DNA from 4 places in the Nocardiopsis sediminis genome. Region 1 is predicted to be linked to each of the others. Evidence: riboswitches for the same ligand, from Rfam matches in the RefSeq annotation. Region 1 holds a riboswitch; each other region holds the start of a gene.
The links. Region 1 has a riboswitch for cobalamin ahead of ACFOVU_RS19310 (ribonucleoside-diphosphate reductase subunit alpha). Riboswitches for the same ligand answer to the same signal wherever they lie in the genome.
Positions count from the first base shown of each region.

Region 1 (4,143 bases):
TCGTGGCCGACGTGCAGGACCTCGGGGTCCGCGTCACTGTCGTGCACATCTCGGTCGAGGGCAACTGGACCATCTCGCGTTCGCTGCGCCGCGAATGCGACGACCTCATCGAGATCGGGGCGGGTCACCTGCGCCCCTACGTCAACCTCCTCTCGGGCGCCGGCGGCTCGGCCGACGACACCGGAGAGACCACCACCCCTCTAGGCAACGGCCGGGCACGCACGGGCCCCGAGGTCTCCCGGCAGCCGGTGACCGCCCACCCCTCGTCCCCGCGGGTGGAACCCGCCGGGTCGTCGTCGGGCGGGCTGGAGGCCATGTTCGCCGGGACCGGCGCCCAGCCGGCCATGACCGGCAGCGCCATGGACCAGCTCCGTGCCATGCGCCAGACCCTGGCCCAGCAGCGCGGGGGCGACCACCTGGCGCCGCAGGGCGCGGGCGGCGTCGACACCCCGCGCTCGGGCAACAGCGGGCCCATCGACGTCAACGGGTTCCCGGCGGTCGGCCCGGCGCCGCCACCGGCCCCCACCACGGGCGCGCACACCAGCATGGCGGGCAACCCGCCCACCGGTGCGCACACCAGCATGGCGGCGAACCCGCCCAACGGCGCCAACGCGGGCTACGCCCTGCCCAGCACAGGCCAGGACCCCGGCATGGCCGGCCCGCAGGGCGGCTACGGCGCACCGCCGCAGCAGCAGCCGCGGCCGCCACAGCCACCGCCGCCGCACCAGCAGCCGGCCCTCCCGGTCGCCGGATCGCACCGCGACCCGATGATGGGCGGGGGCAACCAGTACGAGCGCGAGGCACCACCGGCCCGGAGTGCCCCGCCTCCGGCACCGGAACCGCGCTACGGCGGCAACACCGGAGCGAACCCCGGGTTCGGAGGTAACACCGGCCCAAACCCTATTTTTGGGGTCAGTACGGGAACTGAGTCCCGCTTCGGCACCCCCGCCGAAGCACCCACGGACTCACGACCCGGTACTGGCCCCCGCCCCGACCAACGGGTCCAGCACGGGCCCTACACCAACCCCACCCGCACCGTCGGGTACGTCCCCCCGGGATCATCGGGCGCGCGCACGATCGACGACGCCGTGAATGTCGCGCGCCAGGAAGGGAACGACTTCGCGGAGTCCATCGCTCGCGACGCCCCGGCCCTGTGGCTGGAGGCGGTGCTCGTACGCCGGCCCCGCATGCCCTCCGATCTGGAGGCACGCCTGCTCCAGGGGTCGGCGCTGCCGATCGACTTCCTGCTGCGCGACGAAGTCCGCGACGCCCTGCGGCAGGGCTTCTGGAACGCGCTCGAACGCGCACGGAGCTGATGACCGGGTGTGGCGGAGCGATGAGGACCTAGGGAGGGTGCCGGTGACCCGCGTGACGACGGCCGATCTCGACCGGCTGGAATTCCGGGCGGTGCAGTCCGGTGACCATGTCGAGGTCGCGGCGGAGCTCCTCCGCCTGGCCAACCGGGTCGACTCCGACAGCGAGATCTCGCGCGCCGAGCTCTTCGTGCGCGCGGGCGAGCAGTGGGAGATGGCGCAGGAGTTCGAGCGCGCGTCGGCCGCCTACCAGCGGGCGATCGATGACGGCGGCGTGACCATCATCGACGCCCGCGCGCTCCAGGCGGGCGCGCTGTTCGAGCTCGACCTCGCCGACACCGCCTACGCCCAGCTGGAGCGGTTGCGCTCGGAGGGCCCGCGCAACCTGCCCACCTACATCCACATCGCCGAGACCCTCCAGGCGTACGGCGACCTCAAGGGCGCCCACGTCTGGGCCACCCTGGGGGTCGAGCGGTTCCGCCACCAGGACGTCTCGCCCTATGTGCACGACCTCCTCATGGAGCTGCTGCGCACCCGCTACCGGATCCGCGTCGACCTCGGCTTCGAGGAGGACGCCCTGGACCGCCTGATCGACGGCTGAGCGCCGCCGTGGCGGCCTGCCCGCCCGCTTCGTACGGCGGATCGGGCGGTTTTCGTGCTGCGCGGATGCGGACCGGTGCTCCCGCCCTGGGTGGGCTTCGCTTAGCACACGACCGATCATCCTGTCATCCGCGAAACGGCGTGACACACGCTCATATTGCGGTGTTCGACGTCGGGTGCCACTAGATGTAGTATCGCTCGCGCTGGTGGTTCACCGGGGCGCCTCCCCGGTGAGGCAAGAGGGAACCCGGTGCGAATCCGGGACTGCCCCGCAGCGGTGAGCGGGAACGACCGCCGTCAACGAGCACTGGGCGCTGAGCGTCCGGGAAGCGACGGCCAGTAGGCCCGGGCCGGATCCGGCCCACGGCGCCCGCGAGTCCGAAGACCTGCCACCGGTGTGCGCGCACGGCGCGCACTCGCAACGGGGCCTCGAGGGTGGGCCGCCGCGGATCAGGGACCCCTGCCACGGGAACGTCGTGGCCGCCCCCTGCCTGCGTGCCCCCCGACAGCGCCCGGCCGGTTCACGTCTACCTGGTTGGAGCCACGCATGACCCTCGACACCGATACCGCCCCGCTGGGCGCGGCGCCCGCGCCCACTGTGTCGACCGCGTCGGCGGGGGCCGACCCCCTCCCGCGGGCCGCGTCGGTGGTGCGCGAGGCGTGCGCCGGGCTCGCGGGCGTTTCGGCCGAGACCGTCCTGGCGGAGGCCCGGCGCACCGTCTACCCGGGGATCCGCGCCGACGAGCTGGAGCTCGCGCTCATCATGGCGGCCCGCGCCTTCGTCGAGGCCGACCCCGACCACTCCTATGTCGCCGCCCGCCTGCTGCTGGACAAGCTCCGCCGCGAAGCCCTGACCTTCCTCGCGGGGCGGCCCGACGAGGCCGGCCAGTCGCAGATGGCCGGCCGCTACGCGGACTACCTCGCCGACTACGTCGCCCGCGGCATCCGGCTGGAGCAGCTCGACCCCGAACTGGCGTCCTTCGACCTCGCCCGCCTGGGCGCCGCCCTGCGCCCCGAGCGCGACCTGGACTTCACCTTCCTCGGCCTCCAGACCCTCTACGACCGCTACTTCCTGCACAGCGACGGCACCCGATACGAACTGCCGCAGGCGTTCTTCATGCGCGTGGCAATGGGCCTGGCCCTGCGCGAGGACGACCGCGAGGCGCGGGCCATCGAGTTCTACGAGCTGCTGTCGTCGTTCGACTTCATGTGCTCCACGCCCACCCTGTTCAACTCCGGCACCCGCCGCGCCCAGCTGTCGTCGTGCTTCCTGACCACCGCCGGCGACGACCTCCAGTCGATCTTCCACGGGATCAGCAACAACGCCCTGCTCTCCAAGTACTCCGGCGGCCTGGGCAACGACTGGACCCCGGTCCGCGGCATCGGCGCCCACATCAAGGGCACCAACGGCAAGAGCCAGGGCGTGGTCCCCTTCCTCAAGATCGCCAACGACACCGCTGTAGCGGTCAACCAAGGGGGCCGGCGAAAGGGCGCGGTGTGCGCGTACCTGGAGACGTGGCACATCGACATCGAGGAGTTCCTCGACCTGCGCAAGAACACCGGTGACGACCGGCGGCGCACGCACGACATGAACACCGCCAACTGGGTGCCCGACCTGTTCCTGCAACGGGTCGAGGCCGGGGGCGAGTGGACGCTGTTCTCGCCCGATGAGGTGCCCGACCTGCACGACCTCTACGGCGCGGAGTTCGCCGCCGCCTACACCGCCTACGAGAAGGCCGCCGACGCCGGCGAGATCCGGGTGTGGCGGCGGGTGCCCGCCGTCGACCTGTGGCGGCGCATGCTCACCATGCTCTTCGAGACCGGCCACCCCTGGATCACGTTCAAGGACCCCTGCAACCTGCGCTCGCCGCAGCAGCACGCCGGCGTGGTGCACTCGTCCAACCTGTGCACCGAGATCACGCTGAACACCGGCGCCGACGAGGTGGCGGTGTGCAACCTGGGCTCGGTCAACCTGGCCCGCCACACCACCGCCGACGGGCTGGACGCCGAGCGGCTGCGCCGCACCGTCCGCACGGCGGTGCGGATGCTCGACAACGTGATCGACGTGAACTTCTACACGATCCCCGAGGCCGAGCGCGCCAACCTGCGGCACCGCCCCGTGGGCCTGGGCCTGATGGGCTTCCAGGACGCGCTGTTCCGGCTGCGGCTGCCCATGGCGTCGCAGGGCGCGGTGGACTTCGCCGACCGGAGCATGGAGCTGATCTCCTAC
Region 1 is NZ_JBHSBH010000012.1:266,678-270,820, forward strand. It holds gene ACFOVU_RS19300 (NYN domain-containing protein) at 1-1,316, shown strand, start outside; gene ACFOVU_RS19305 (hypothetical protein) at 1,360-1,914, shown strand; cobalamin riboswitch at 2,104-2,321, shown strand; gene ACFOVU_RS19310 (ribonucleoside-diphosphate reductase subunit alpha) at 2,461-4,143, shown strand, end outside.

Region 2 (4,143 bases), on a different contig from region 1:
TTCACCCACGACCGCGATCCCGGTGTCACCTGGTTCTACGACCACGCCACAGGGCAGGCGCGCCGCCTGTTCCGGCCGTTCCCGCACCTCGACCCAGCCCGGCTGTCCCCGGTCACCCCGATCACCGTCACCGCCCGCGACGGACTTGCCCTGCCCTGCCACCTCACCCTACCGGCCGGGGCCGAGCCGCGCGGCCTGCCGACCGTGCTGCTGGTGCACGGCGGACCGTGGTACCGCGACAGCTGGGGCTACGACCCGGAGGTCCAACTCCTGGCCAACCGCGGCTACGCGGTGCTCCAGGTCGACTTCCGCGGCTCCACCGGCTACGGCAAGGCCCACACCCAGGCCGCGATCGGCCAGTTCGCCGGGCGCATGCACGACGATCTGATCGACGCCTTGGACTGGGCGGTCGCGCAGGGCCACACCGACCCGGACCGGGTCGCGATCTACGGCTGCTCCTATGGCGGCTACGCCGCACTCGTCGGGGCCGCGTTCACCCCGGACCGGTTCGCCGCCGCCATCAGCTACACCGGCATGTCCGACCTCGCCGACCTCATCCGGTCGGTCGTTCCGGTCGCCCGCAACGCCATCGAGAACAGCTACCTGCGCTACATCGGCGACCCCGACGACCCCCGCCAGGAGGCCGACATGCTCGCCCGCTCACCCATCAGCCGGGTCGACGACATCACCGCACCGGTGCTGCTGATCCACGGAGCCAACGATGTCCGCGTCGCCCGCCGCCACTCCGACCGCATCGCCGATGCGCTTCGCTCCCGCGGCGCCGAGGTCGAGTACCTGCTGAATGAGGCCGAGGGCCACTGGTTCATCAACCCCGACAGCAACATCGAGCTGTACCGCACCATCGAGCGCTTCCTGGCCCGGCACCTGGGCGGACGACGGTCGTCGGCCACGTCCTGATCGACGGCGGGCGGTCTCTTCATCCGCGCCTGCCATCCCGGGCCCAGGCCGGTGGCCGCCGGTCAGCGCACCGGCCTGGGCCCGGCGCCGAGGTCGGCGTGCATCTTCATGGTGGAAGCAGCCGCGTCACACTTCTTCGACTGCAACTCATTTTTCGTCGCGATCCGCTCACACGGGCGGATCGAGGCCCTGAAGCCCGGCTGCCAACCGCTACAGTGGCAGGGCAGCTGGTTCGGCCGCCGCACGGAATCACGGCGGTGGCCGAGGTAAGAGGGAACCCGGTGCGAATCCGGGACTGCCCCGCAGCGGTGAGTGGGAACGACCGCCGTCAGTCTCCGCGGAGACCAGCACTGAGCCCAGCCGGCTCGGGAAGCGATGGCCAGTAGGAACCCGGCGTGCGCCGGAACGCCCACGAGTCCGAAGACCTGCCCGCTGTGCGCCCCACGACCGTGGGGTGCAGGCCGAGACCTCGCGGGTGGGTCGTCGCCGGATCGCGATCGCGTGCCGGTCGCGCTTCGTCACGCGCTCCCGCAGGTCCACGCGGACTCGCGAAGGAGAGCCCCGTGACCCAGACCACTGCGACCAGCCGCGCCACCGTGCACGGCTACCCGCGCCAGGGCGCCCACCGGCAACTGAAGAAGGCGACCGAGTCCTACTGGGCAGGCCGCATCGACGCCCACACCCTGCTCGGAACCGCCCGTGAGCTGCGGCTGCACAACCTGACGCAGCTGCGCGACGCCGGCATCGACGAGATCCCGAGCAACGACTTCTCGTTCTACGACCACGTCCTGGACACCGCCTGGATGCTCGGCGCCATCCCCGAGCGGCACCTCGCCGCCGTCCCGGACACAACGAGCACCGCCGGCAGGCTCGACCGCTATTTCGCGATGGCGCGCGGTACCGCAGACGCCCACCCGCTGGAGATGACGAAGTGGTTCGACACGAACTACCACTACCTCGTCCCCGAGATCGGGCCCGGCACCCGCTTCACCCTCGACCCGGGCAAGCCCCTCGGTGAATTCGCGGAGGCCTTGGAGCAGGGCGTGCAGACCCGTCCGGTGCTCCTCGGCCCGGTCACCTTCCTGCTGCTGGCCAAGGACCCGACCGGTACCGAGGGGTTCCGGCCCCTGGACCTGCTCGACCAGGTGATCCCGCTGTACGCCGACCTGCTGCGGCGCCTGCACGAAGCGGGCGCGCAGTGGGTCCAGCTCGACGAACCCGCGCTCGTCACCGACCAGCCGGCCGAGGTGCTGGCCAAGGTCGCCGACACCTACGCCACCCTGGCGGCCGCGACCGCGCGCCCCAAGATCGTGGTCGCCTCCTACTTCGACAGGCTCGGCGACGCGCTGCCGGTGCTGGCCACGTCGGCCGTCGAGGGCCTGGCCCTGGACTTCACCAACGCCGCCGCGGCCAACCTCGGCGGCCTCGCCGCCGCCGGCGGCATGCCGGGCAAACGCCTGATCGCCGGGGTCGTCAACGGGCGCAACATCTGGGCCGCGGACCTGAGCGCCGCCTTGAGCACCCTGGGCACACTGCTCGGGCTGGCCGGTTCCGTGGACGTCTCGGCATCCTGCTCGCTGCTGCACGTGCCGCTGGACGTGACCCTGGAAACCGGCCTCGACCCCGAGATCGCCGGCTGGCTGTCGTTCGCCAGGCAGAAGCTCGACGAAATCGTCACACTGCGACGCGGCCTGACCGAAGGCCGCACCGCGATCAGCGACATCCTGCACACCAACCAAAGCCGCCTGGCCTCCCGCGCGGCGTCGCCGATCGTGCGGGTCCCGGCCGTGCGCGACCGGGTCGCCGCGGTCACCGACGCCGACCTGCACCGCATCAGCCCCTATGCCACGCGCCGCCAAGCCCAGCAGGGCCGACTGCGCCTGCCCGAGCTGCCGACGACCACGATCGGCTCGTTCCCGCAGACGCAGGAGCTGCGCACGGCCCGCGCGGCCCTGCGCGCCGGCACGCTCGACCACGCCGCCTACCGCGACGCCATGCGGGCCGAGATCCGCGCCGTCATTGCCGAGCAGGAGCGAATCGGCCTGGACGTGCTGGTCCACGGCGAGCCCGAACGCAACGACATGGTCCAGTACTTCGGTGAGCAGCTCACCGGGTTCCTGGCCACCCGGCACGGCTGGGTCCAGTCGTATGGGACCCGCTACGTGAGGCCGCCGCTCATCGTCGGCGATGTCTCGCGCCCGGCGCCGATGACCGTCGAGTGGGCCGCCTACGCCCAGAGCCTGACCGAGCGGCCGGTCAAAGGCATGCTGACCGGCCCGGTCACCATGCTCGCCTGGTCGTTCGTGCGCGACGACCAGCCCGAAGGCGACACCGCCCGCCAGGTCGCCGTCGCCCTGCGCGACGAGGTTCTCGACCTGGAGCGCGCGGGGATCTCGATCATCCAGGTCGACGAACCCGCCCTGCGCGAGACCCTGCCGCTGCGTACCGCCGACCGCGCGGCCTACCTGGACTGGGCCGTCGCCGCGTTCCAGCTGTCCACCGCGGGTGTGCGGGACGACACCCAGATCCACACGCACATGTGTTACGCCGAGTTCGGCGACGTCCTGGCGGCCATCATCGACATGGACGCCGACGTGATCAGCCTGGAGGCCGCGAGGTCGGCCATGGCGATCGTCGCCGATCTGGCCCGCGCCGGATACGCCAACGAGGCCGGGCCCGGCGTCTGGGACATCCACTCCCCGCGCGTCCCCTCCGTCGAAGAGATCGTGGGCCACCTCCGCACCGCCGTCGGCGCGTTCCCGCCCGGCCGGCTGTGGGTCAACCCCGACTGCGGGCTCAAGACCCGCGGCTACCCCGAGGTGCGGGCCACCCTCGCCAACCTGGTCGAGGCCACCGGCCACCTGCGGGCCCGGCCGTGACGAGCTGACCGCTTTCCCCGCGGCGGGCGGCCACCCGCCCGCCGCGGCGCCCGCACAGCGCCCGGCCCGGTATGACCACGTCGACCGGCCAGCGCGACCGGCTATCCCTGCGCGGCGACGAGGAACATCGGCACCGCCACGAAGATCCGGTTCGTGCGGGCGCGCTCGGCCTGCTCGGCGAGCCAGCTCTCCTCGTCGGTGATCCGGTGCAGCAGGGCGAGCGCGGTGTCATCGGTGAACACACTGGTGCGCACCTCGACGACCGGGTCGGTGAACCCGGCATCGAGCAGGAGGTTGCGGTACCTCCGGGCCACGCGCGGCGATGGGAGGGAGTCCGCCTTCGCGT
Region 2 is NZ_JBHSBH010000010.1:34,635-38,777, reverse strand. It holds gene ACFOVU_RS15190 (S9 family peptidase) at 1-918, shown strand, start outside; cobalamin riboswitch at 1,130-1,365, shown strand; gene metE (5-methyltetrahydropteroyltriglutamate--homocysteine S-methyltransferase) at 1,482-3,797, shown strand; gene ACFOVU_RS15180 (methyltransferase domain-containing protein) at 3,899-4,143, opposite strand, start outside.
Region 2: linked by a shared signal. The riboswitch ahead of metE (5-methyltetrahydropteroyltriglutamate--homocysteine S-methyltransferase) and the one ahead of ACFOVU_RS19310 (ribonucleoside-diphosphate reductase subunit alpha) in region 1 are both predicted to bind cobalamin.

Region 3 (4,143 bases), on a different contig from region 1:
GGCGGTCGACCAGTCGGATCGTGTAGGCGGCGACGATGAGGAAGGCGAAGCGCACGGCGACGATCACCACCCAGACGACCACGACGCCGGCCAGCGCCGCCCACAGGTCGGTGCTGACCAGGGCGCGCAGCGTCGTCTGCGCCTCGATCCCCACCAGGACGAACAGCGCCGCGTTGATCAGGAAGGTCGCCAGCGTCCAGAACGCGATGGTCTGCTGACGGGTGGCGGCCACCCCGATGCGCGGCCCGACCCGGCTCATCACCAGCCCGCAGACCACCACGGCCAGCACACCGGAGGCCTCGGCGAGTTCGGCGAGCAGGAAGGCGCAGAACGGGATCAGCAGGATCAGCACGTTGCCGAGGAGGGGATCGGTGACGCGGCGCCGCGCCAGGACGCCGAGCCAGGCGATCAGCGCACCGGCGGCGATGCCCCAGGCGTAGGCGAGGGCGACCCGCCCGCCGATGCCGCCGGCGCTGAAGGGCTCCGATCCGACCGTGACGCCCACGGCGATGCCGTAAAGTACCAGCGCAGTACCGTCGTTGACCAGGCTCTCGGCTCTGAGCGCGGTGACGGTGCGGCGCGGCAGGCACCCGGAGAGGGCGGCGACCGCGGTGGCGTCGGTGGGGGCGACCGCCGCGCCCAGAACCCACGCCGGCCCCCACGGCAGGCCGAGGGCGTGCGCGGTGACCGCCACGGCGGCGGCGGTGACGACCACCAGCAGCGTGCTGTTGAGGACGATGCCGCGCAGCGTCGCGCGGATCTCCCGCAGCGACGTGGTCAGCGCCTCCCAGTAGAGCAGGGCGGGCAGGAACACCAGCAGCATCAGCTCGGGCGGCAGGTGGATCCGGCGCAGAGCGGGCACGAACCCGAGCGCGATCCCGGCCAACAGCAGGAGCACCGGCGCCGCGACCCCGGTGCGCCGCGACAGCCCGCCGCACACGAGGATGACCGCGCCCAGCATCACCACCAGCTCCAGAGCCGCCACAGGTCCTCCCCCCGCGATCATCATCCGCCCGGCGGGCAACGGGGCCGGGCCGCGACACTCTCACCCGGGGCGGTGCGAAGCGGGGGAGCCGCCCGAGGCAGGGGCCGGGACGCCCCTCGAGATCAGGATGAAGAGCGGCCCAATCTCAGAATGAAGAGGGGCTCAGACCACTTTCATCCCCTCCTCATCGCGGTGCCGGATGCTGGAACCCCGAACCACCGCTGACAAGGAGTTGCCATGCGCGCCAGGACGACGATCCTCCTCTCCTCCGCCGCCGGGCTGCTGGCCGCCGGAGCCGGGGCCTACGTACTGGCCGGTGATCCCGAACAGCCGGCGGACCCGATCCGGGTCAGCGCGGTCACCGCGGGCGGCGCGTCGAACGGAGCGCCTGCCGATGCGGGCGCGTCGAATGGGGCGCCTGCGGATGCGGGCGCGTCGAACGGCGCACCTGCCCATGCCGGTGCGTCGACGCAGCCGGCCGCCGGGACCGAGCAGCTCACGGGCGTGCTCAGCGCCGGGGACGACCCCGACGACTGGCGGGTGGCGGACGTCGACGTCGACTTCGGCCCCGAGGAGTGGCTGCTGACGAACCCGGAGGCCGGCGACCTCGACGGCGACGGCACCACCGACCCGGTCTTGGACGAACTGCGCGCACTTGAGGGCCGGGAGGTCACCCTGGACGTGCGCTATGACGATGACGACCACGATGATGACGACCGCGACGACGATGGCGATCGCGACGATGACGACGACAATCGCGACGCCGACGCCTTCACGATCAACGGGACCACCTTCCGTGCCCCCGAGGGCCCCGCCCCGTGGCAGAACACGGGTGACAGCCCCGAAGCCGACCGCGACACGGTCGCCACCGCCGCCGAGCAGGCGATCGGCGACGGCGCCCAGGCCACCGAGGTGGAGCGCACCGACGAGGACGGCTGGGAAGGCTGGGAGGCCGAGGTCCGCGCCGCCGACGGCCGGGAACACGACGTCCTCCTCGACGCCGCCGGCGAGGTCATCGACACCCGCACCGACGACTGAACCCGCGACGTCCGCCAAGAGGCCCCGCGAAGTACCCGATCACCGGCAAGGTGATCGGGCCCGGCGGCCGCCCCGAGGACACGGTTTCGGGCGCGCCGGGCTTTTCCAGCCGACGAACGGAACCCACGCGACCTCGGGCGCGGACTCCGGAGTGAACGGCATGGACGGGCCGGTGAGCGGGGCGCCTTCCGCCGGGGCCGACGATGCCCCGATCCCGGCGAGCGGTAAGGGCCCGGTGAATGCACAGGTTCGGGGCCGGTCGCCTTCTCCGATGAGGGCTGAACCCCGTCACGACCGGGCCGGCCGACCGCCGTATCCGGGCGACGGAGGGCTCGCCGGCCGGCCGACGGTGTCGGTACCCCCTCGCCTGCGCCGCACCCCCGGTGCGGAGACGGGCTATTGCGCGGGACCATATGCCGCCGTACTGTCGTGGGGCCGTGGTGTTCGGGAAGTCCGGTGGGAAACCGGCGCGGCCCTCGCCACTGTGAACGGGTAGTCCGATGCCCCGTCCCACCGCCTCCGGCGGTGCGGGCGGCGACGGTCACTGGAGGCGCCTGCGAGGGCGTCGCCGGGAAGGCCGGCGGAGGGCGCTGACCCGCAAGCCAGGAGACCGGCCACGGCGTGACGACCGTCCACGAGGTGCTGGAGATGGGTCTCCTGATATGCATATCGCCGAAGGCTTTCTGCCGTGGCAGCACGCAGCCGCCTGGACCGCTGCGTCCGCCCCTTTCGTCGTCCACGGCGTACGGTCCCTGACCGCCGCCGTCCGCGCCGACCCCGACGCCAAACTGCTCATCGGCGCCTCCGGCGCCTTCTGCTTCGTCCTGTCCGCCCTGAAGATCCCCTCGGTGACGGGCAGCTGCTCGCACCCCACCGGCGCCGGCCTGGGGGCGATCCTCTTCCGGCCGCCCGTCATGGCGGCCCTCGGCACGATCACCCTGCTGTTCCAAGCGCTGCTCCTGGCACACGGCGGGCTGACCACGCTCGGCGCCAACGTGTTCTCCATGGCGGTGGTGGGCCCGTGGGTGGGCTACGGGGCCTACCGGCTGGTCCGCGCGGCCACCCGCTCCCTCCCCGAGACGACGGCGCTGGGGGCCGCGGTGTTCACCGGCGCGGCCCTGGCGAGCCTGAGCACCTACACGGTCACCAGCCTCCAGCTCGCCCTGGCCTTCCCCGATCCGGCGGGCGGCCTCGTCGGGTCGTTCGTGAAGTTCGGCGCGATCTTCTCCGTCACTCAGGTGCCGCTCGCGGTCATCGAAGGCCTGGTGACCGTGGTGATCATGCGGCTGCTGACCACCGCGAGCCGCGGCGAGCTGCTGCGCCTGGGCGTGCTGCGCGCGGCCGGCGGCCCCGCGGCCCCGGCGGCGGCCGACGGAAAGGCGGTGTGACCGTGCCCAAGACCTCGACGACCTGGCTCCTGGTGGCGGCGGTCGCCGCCATCGCCGTGCTGCCCCTGCTGATCGGTGCGGGCGACCACCTCGCCGAGCCCTTCACCGGGGCCGACGGGCAGGCCGAAGACGCCGTCACCGAGCTGCGCCCCGGCTACGAACCCTGGTTCGCCCCGCTCTACGAGGCCCCCTCCGGCGAGGTCGAATCCGGCCTGTTCGCCCTCCAGGCGGCCATCGGCGCGGGGGTGATCGGCTACTACTTCGGCGCCGCCCGGACCCGTAGCCGGCTGCGCGCGGAGCGGTCGCCCGATCCGGGCACACGCGACTCCGGCTGACCGGCGCGGCATGCTCGCGATCGACGCGGCCGCCTACCGCAGCCCGTGGCGGCGGGTCCACCCCGCCGCCAAGGGGGCCTTCTTCGGCGGCCTGCTCCTATGCGCGCTGACGCTGCCGGCCTGGCCGGGCGCCCCACTGACGGCGGCGGTCGCGCTGGCGGCGGCCCTCGGCCCGGCGCAGGTGCCGCCGCGGGCCTTCGCCCGGGCGGCGTGGGCACCGTTGGCGTTCATCCTCACCGGCGCGGCGACCCTGCTGGTGGGGGTCGGGGGCGGCGACGGGCTTCTCGCGTGGACGCCCGACGGAACCGCCTGGGCCGCGGAGATCAGTGCCCGCGCCGCGGCGGCACTCGTGTGCCAGCTCGGCTTCGCCTTCACCACCCCGCTGGCCGAGCTGCTG
Region 3 is NZ_JBHSBH010000010.1:140,893-145,035, forward strand. It holds gene ACFOVU_RS15615 (Na+/H+ antiporter) at 1-985, opposite strand, end outside; gene ACFOVU_RS15620 (PepSY domain-containing protein) at 1,223-2,023, shown strand; cobalamin riboswitch at 2,445-2,656, shown strand; gene ACFOVU_RS15625 (energy-coupling factor ABC transporter permease) at 2,686-3,411, shown strand; gene ACFOVU_RS15630 (energy-coupling factor ABC transporter substrate-binding protein) at 3,408-3,746, shown strand; gene cbiQ (cobalt ECF transporter T component CbiQ) at 3,757-4,143, shown strand, end outside.
Region 3: linked by a shared signal. The riboswitch ahead of ACFOVU_RS15625 (energy-coupling factor ABC transporter permease) and the one ahead of ACFOVU_RS19310 (ribonucleoside-diphosphate reductase subunit alpha) in region 1 are both predicted to bind cobalamin.

Region 4 (4,143 bases), on a different contig from region 1:
GCGGCCAGCAGCCGCGGGTCGGCGTCGCGCCCGGTGATGACCACGTGCTGGGCGCCGGGGCGGTCGCGCAGCGTCGCCACGACGTCGTCGACGTCCACCCACCCCCACTTCATCGGGTAGGTGAACTCGTCGAGGACGTAGAGCCGGTAGGTCTCGGCGGCCAGCTCCCGCTTGATCTGCGCCCACCCTTCGGCGGCGTCGGCGGCGTGGTCGGGCTCGGTCCCGGGGCGCCGGATCCACGACCAGCCCTCGCCCATCTTGTTCCAGGTGACCCGGCCGCCCTCCCCGGAGTCGCCCAGGACGCGCAGCGCGCGCTCCTCGCCGATGCGCCACTTGGCGGACTTCACGAACTGGAACACCCCGATGTCCCAGCCCTGCGCCCAGCAGCGGGTGGCGAGGCCGAACGCCGCGGTGGACTTCCCCTTTCCGGGGCCGGTGTGCACCATCAGCAGCGGCCGGTTGCGGCGCTGGCGGGTGGTGAGCCCGTCGTCGGGCACGTGGGTCGGTACGCCCTTCGGCATGTCTCGTCGTTCTCCTTGCTGCGGTTGATCCGTTGCCGTCGCGAGGTGTCAGGCGGCGCCGCGCGCGTGCCGGACCAGGCCGCTCAGCGTGTCGGCGCGCAGCTCCTCCAGCGGCACGGGGACGGCGTCCATGGCGGCGGCGAGCCGGTGCGCCATGCCCAGGCGCACGGGCCCCGACTCGCAGTCGACGACGACGCTGCGGACCCCCTCGGCGCGGATCAGCGCGCCCGCCCGCTGGGCGTCGCCGAACCCGCCGTGGGTGGCGCGGCCGTCGGTGACGACCACGAGCAGGGGGCGCCGCCGCGGGTCGCGCAGGCGCTCGATGCGCAGCACGTCGGCGCAGCGGAGCAGGCCGGCCGCCAGCGGGGTGCGGCCGCCTGTGCGCAGGTCGCGCAGGCGGCGGGCGCCCGCCTCGACCGACGAGGTCGGCGGCAGGTCGAGTTCGGCGCCGCGCCCGCGGAAGGTCACCAGGCCGACCTTGTCCCGGCGCTGGTAGGCGTCGAGCAGCAGGCTCAGGACGGCCCCCTTGACGGCGCGCATGCGCTGCCGGGCGGCCATGGAGCCGCTGGCGTCGACGCAGAAGAGCACGAGGTTGCCCTCGCGCCCCTCGCGCACGGCCTCCCGCAGGTCGGAGCGGTGCACGATGAGGCCGCGGCCGTCGCGCCCGCGTGCGCGCTGGTGCGGGGCCGCGGCGTTCACGGTGGCGGCGAGGTGCAGCGCGCCCATGCGTTCGGCGGGGACGCGGGCGCCGGTGGTGCGCCCCAGGGGCGTCTCGGCGCGCGAGCGGCGGCCGGGGGCACCGGCGCCGGTTCCGGGGACGCTGAAGAGCCGGGGCCGGTAGGCGGGCGCGGCTTCGGCGGGGGTGCCGTCGCCCCCGGAGGGGTCGCCGGAACCGGCGCCGGACGGCGGTCCGCCGTCCCGGGGGTTTCCGGTGCCTTCGGTGCCCGGAGGCCGCGGCCCGGCGGCGCCGGGCGCCGCGGAACCGTCCGGCTGCGGCCGGGGGCCGGGGCCGTCGGCGGGTCCGGCGCCGTCCGCGGCTCCCGGGTCGGACTCCCCCGCTCCGGCGGGGCTTTCGGGGCCGTCGCCCGGAGCGCCGTCCGGCCCGGCGGGGCCGCCATCGGGGGGTTCGGGGTCGTCGTCGCCGGCGTCGTCGAGCGCCTGCCGGAGGCGGTCCTCGTCGAGGCCCGGGGCGTCGAAGGGGTCGCGCCGGCGGCGGTGGGGCAGGGCCAGGCGGGCGGCGTCGCGGACGTCGTCGCCGGTGACCTCGGTGCGGCCGCGCCACGCGGCCAGGGCCATGGCGGCGCGGGCGGTGACGATGTCGGCGCGCAGGCCGTCGACCTCGAAGGCCGCGCAGACCGCGGTGACCTGGCGCAGAGCGGCGTCGGACAGGGCCACGCCGGGCAGGCGCGTGCGCGCGGCGCGGATGCGGGCGGCCAGCTCGGCCTCCTCGCCCGCGTGGCGGGCGGCGAAGCCGGCGGGATCGGCCTCGTAGGCGAGCCTGCGGCGCACGACCTCGGCCCGCTCGGCGGGGTCGCGGGTCGCGGCGACCTCCACGGTCAGGCCGAACCGGTCGAGCAGCTGAGGGCGCAGCTCGCCCTCCTCGGGGTTCATCGTGCCCACGAGCAGGAACCGGGCCGCGTGGCGCACCGACACGCCCTCGCGCTCGACGTGCGACGTCCCCATCGCGGCGGCGTCGAGCAGCAGGTCGACCAGGTGGTCGTGGAGGAGGTTGACCTCGTCGACGTAGAGGACGCCGCGGTGCGCCGCCGCGAGCAGCCCCGGCTCGAACGCCTTGACGCCCTCGGTGAGCGCGCGTTCGAGGTCGAGGGAGCCGGCGAGGCGGTCCTCGCTGGCGCCGACGGGCAGTTCGACCAGCCGCGCCGCACGCTGTTCGGCGGCGGCGCCGGTGTCGTGGGGGCCGTCGGGGCAGCCGGTGTCGGGGGCGGCGGGGTCGCAGGAGAACCGGCAGCCGGGGACGACGCCGATCCCGGGCAGGAGCGCGGCCAGGGCGCGCACCACGGTCGACTTGGCGGTCCCCTTCTCGCCGCGGACCAGCACCCCGCCGACAGCGGGCGACACCGCGTTGAGCAGCAGGGCGAGCTTGAGGTCGTCCATTCCGACGACCGCTGTGAAGGGGTAGCGAGCGGAAGCGCCCACGCTGTTCGGTCCTTCCTCGGGAGTCCACGCCCATAGGGGTCGGTCATGGCGCCGGGCAGTCTCCTGGCTCCCAGATCGCCGCTCCCCCGCCGCCTTCCCGCCGGGACTTCCGGCAGTGGCGATGGTCGCGGGTTCGCTCCCTGGTCACAGTGGCGGGACCGCCCCGGATTCACACCGGGTTCCTGCCGACGGCGGGGCATCACGTCGCCCGCCGGTCGGCGCCGCCCACCACGATCTCACACGCCCTCGCGGCGCCTCCGGCCGCCGGGTGCCTCCGGCCGGCCCGCGAAACCGGCCCGGAATCGGCCGAACCGCCCGGACCGGATTGGCGTCCCATGATGTATCCCGCCGCCGTGAACGCACCCGGCGCGGGCCGTGATGGAGAGGAAGGAGCAGGCGTGGGCGTGATCGAAATGGGCTTCACCGTCGTGGCGGCCGGAGTCGTGGTGCTGCTGATCGTCAGGATCGCCGGCCGGGCCCTCAACCGCTCGGGCGGGCGCACGCCGCCCCGGCGACGGGCACGCGGCAGCGGCTATGCGGGCGGCGACTACAGCGGTGGCTGGAGCTCCGGAGGCGACGGCGGCAAAGAGGCGCACCACGGCGGATCGAGCAGCGGCGGTGACGGCGGCGGCTGGTTCAGCTGGGGCGGGGGCGACAGCGGCGGAGGCGGCTGGGGCGGCGGAGACAGTGGAGGCGGCGGAGGGGGCGGGGACGGCGGCGGAGGCGGAGGCGGCTGAGCCCCCCGCCAACGGACGCGGCGGACCGCCGGCACCCCTTTCCTCGAACTGAAACACGTTCTAGTATGCGCCCCAGGGGCGCGACGACGAATGAGGGAGCGCCGGTGGCCGACGATCTGGAACTGGGTCTCGCCGTGGGCTACTGGGGGGCCGCAGCCGACGACGCGACGGAGACCGTCCGGGCGGCCGAAGCACTCGGCTACACGTCGGTGTGGACCGCCGAAGCCTACGGATCCGACGCCTTCACCCCCCTGGCGTGGTACGGCGCCCGGACCCGCGACATCGGGCTCGGCACCGCGATCGCCCAGATGTCGGCGCGCACCCCGGTGGCCACCGCCATGCACGCCCTCACCCTGGACCACCTCTCCGGCGGCCGGCTGCGGCTGGGCATCGGGGTGTCGGGGCCCCAAGTGGTGGAGGGCTGGTACGGCCGCCCCTTCCCCCGCCCGTTGCAACGGACCCGCGAGTACATCGACATCATGCGGCAGGTCTGGCGGCGCGAGGCGCCCGTGACCGGCGACGGCCCGCACCACCCGCTGCCCTACCCCGGCGGCGCCGGCCTGGGCAAGCCGCTCAAGTCGATCACCCACCCGCTGCGCCCGCGCATCCCGGTGTACCTGGGCGCCGAGGGCCCCAAGAACGTGGCCCTGGCGGCGGAGATCGCCGACGGCTGGGTCCCGATGTTCTACCACCCGCGGCTCAGCCCCCCGCTGTACGCCGACGCGCTC
Region 4 is NZ_JBHSBH010000015.1:634,732-638,874, forward strand. It holds gene cobO (cob(I)yrinic acid a,c-diamide adenosyltransferase) at 1-521, opposite strand, end outside; gene ACFOVU_RS25345 (putative cobaltochelatase) at 570-2,678, opposite strand; cobalamin riboswitch at 2,735-2,863, opposite strand; gene ACFOVU_RS25350 (hypothetical protein) at 3,077-3,415, shown strand; gene ACFOVU_RS25355 (LLM class F420-dependent oxidoreductase) at 3,520-4,143, shown strand, end outside.
Region 4: linked by a shared signal. The riboswitch ahead of ACFOVU_RS25345 (putative cobaltochelatase) and the one ahead of ACFOVU_RS19310 (ribonucleoside-diphosphate reductase subunit alpha) in region 1 are both predicted to bind cobalamin.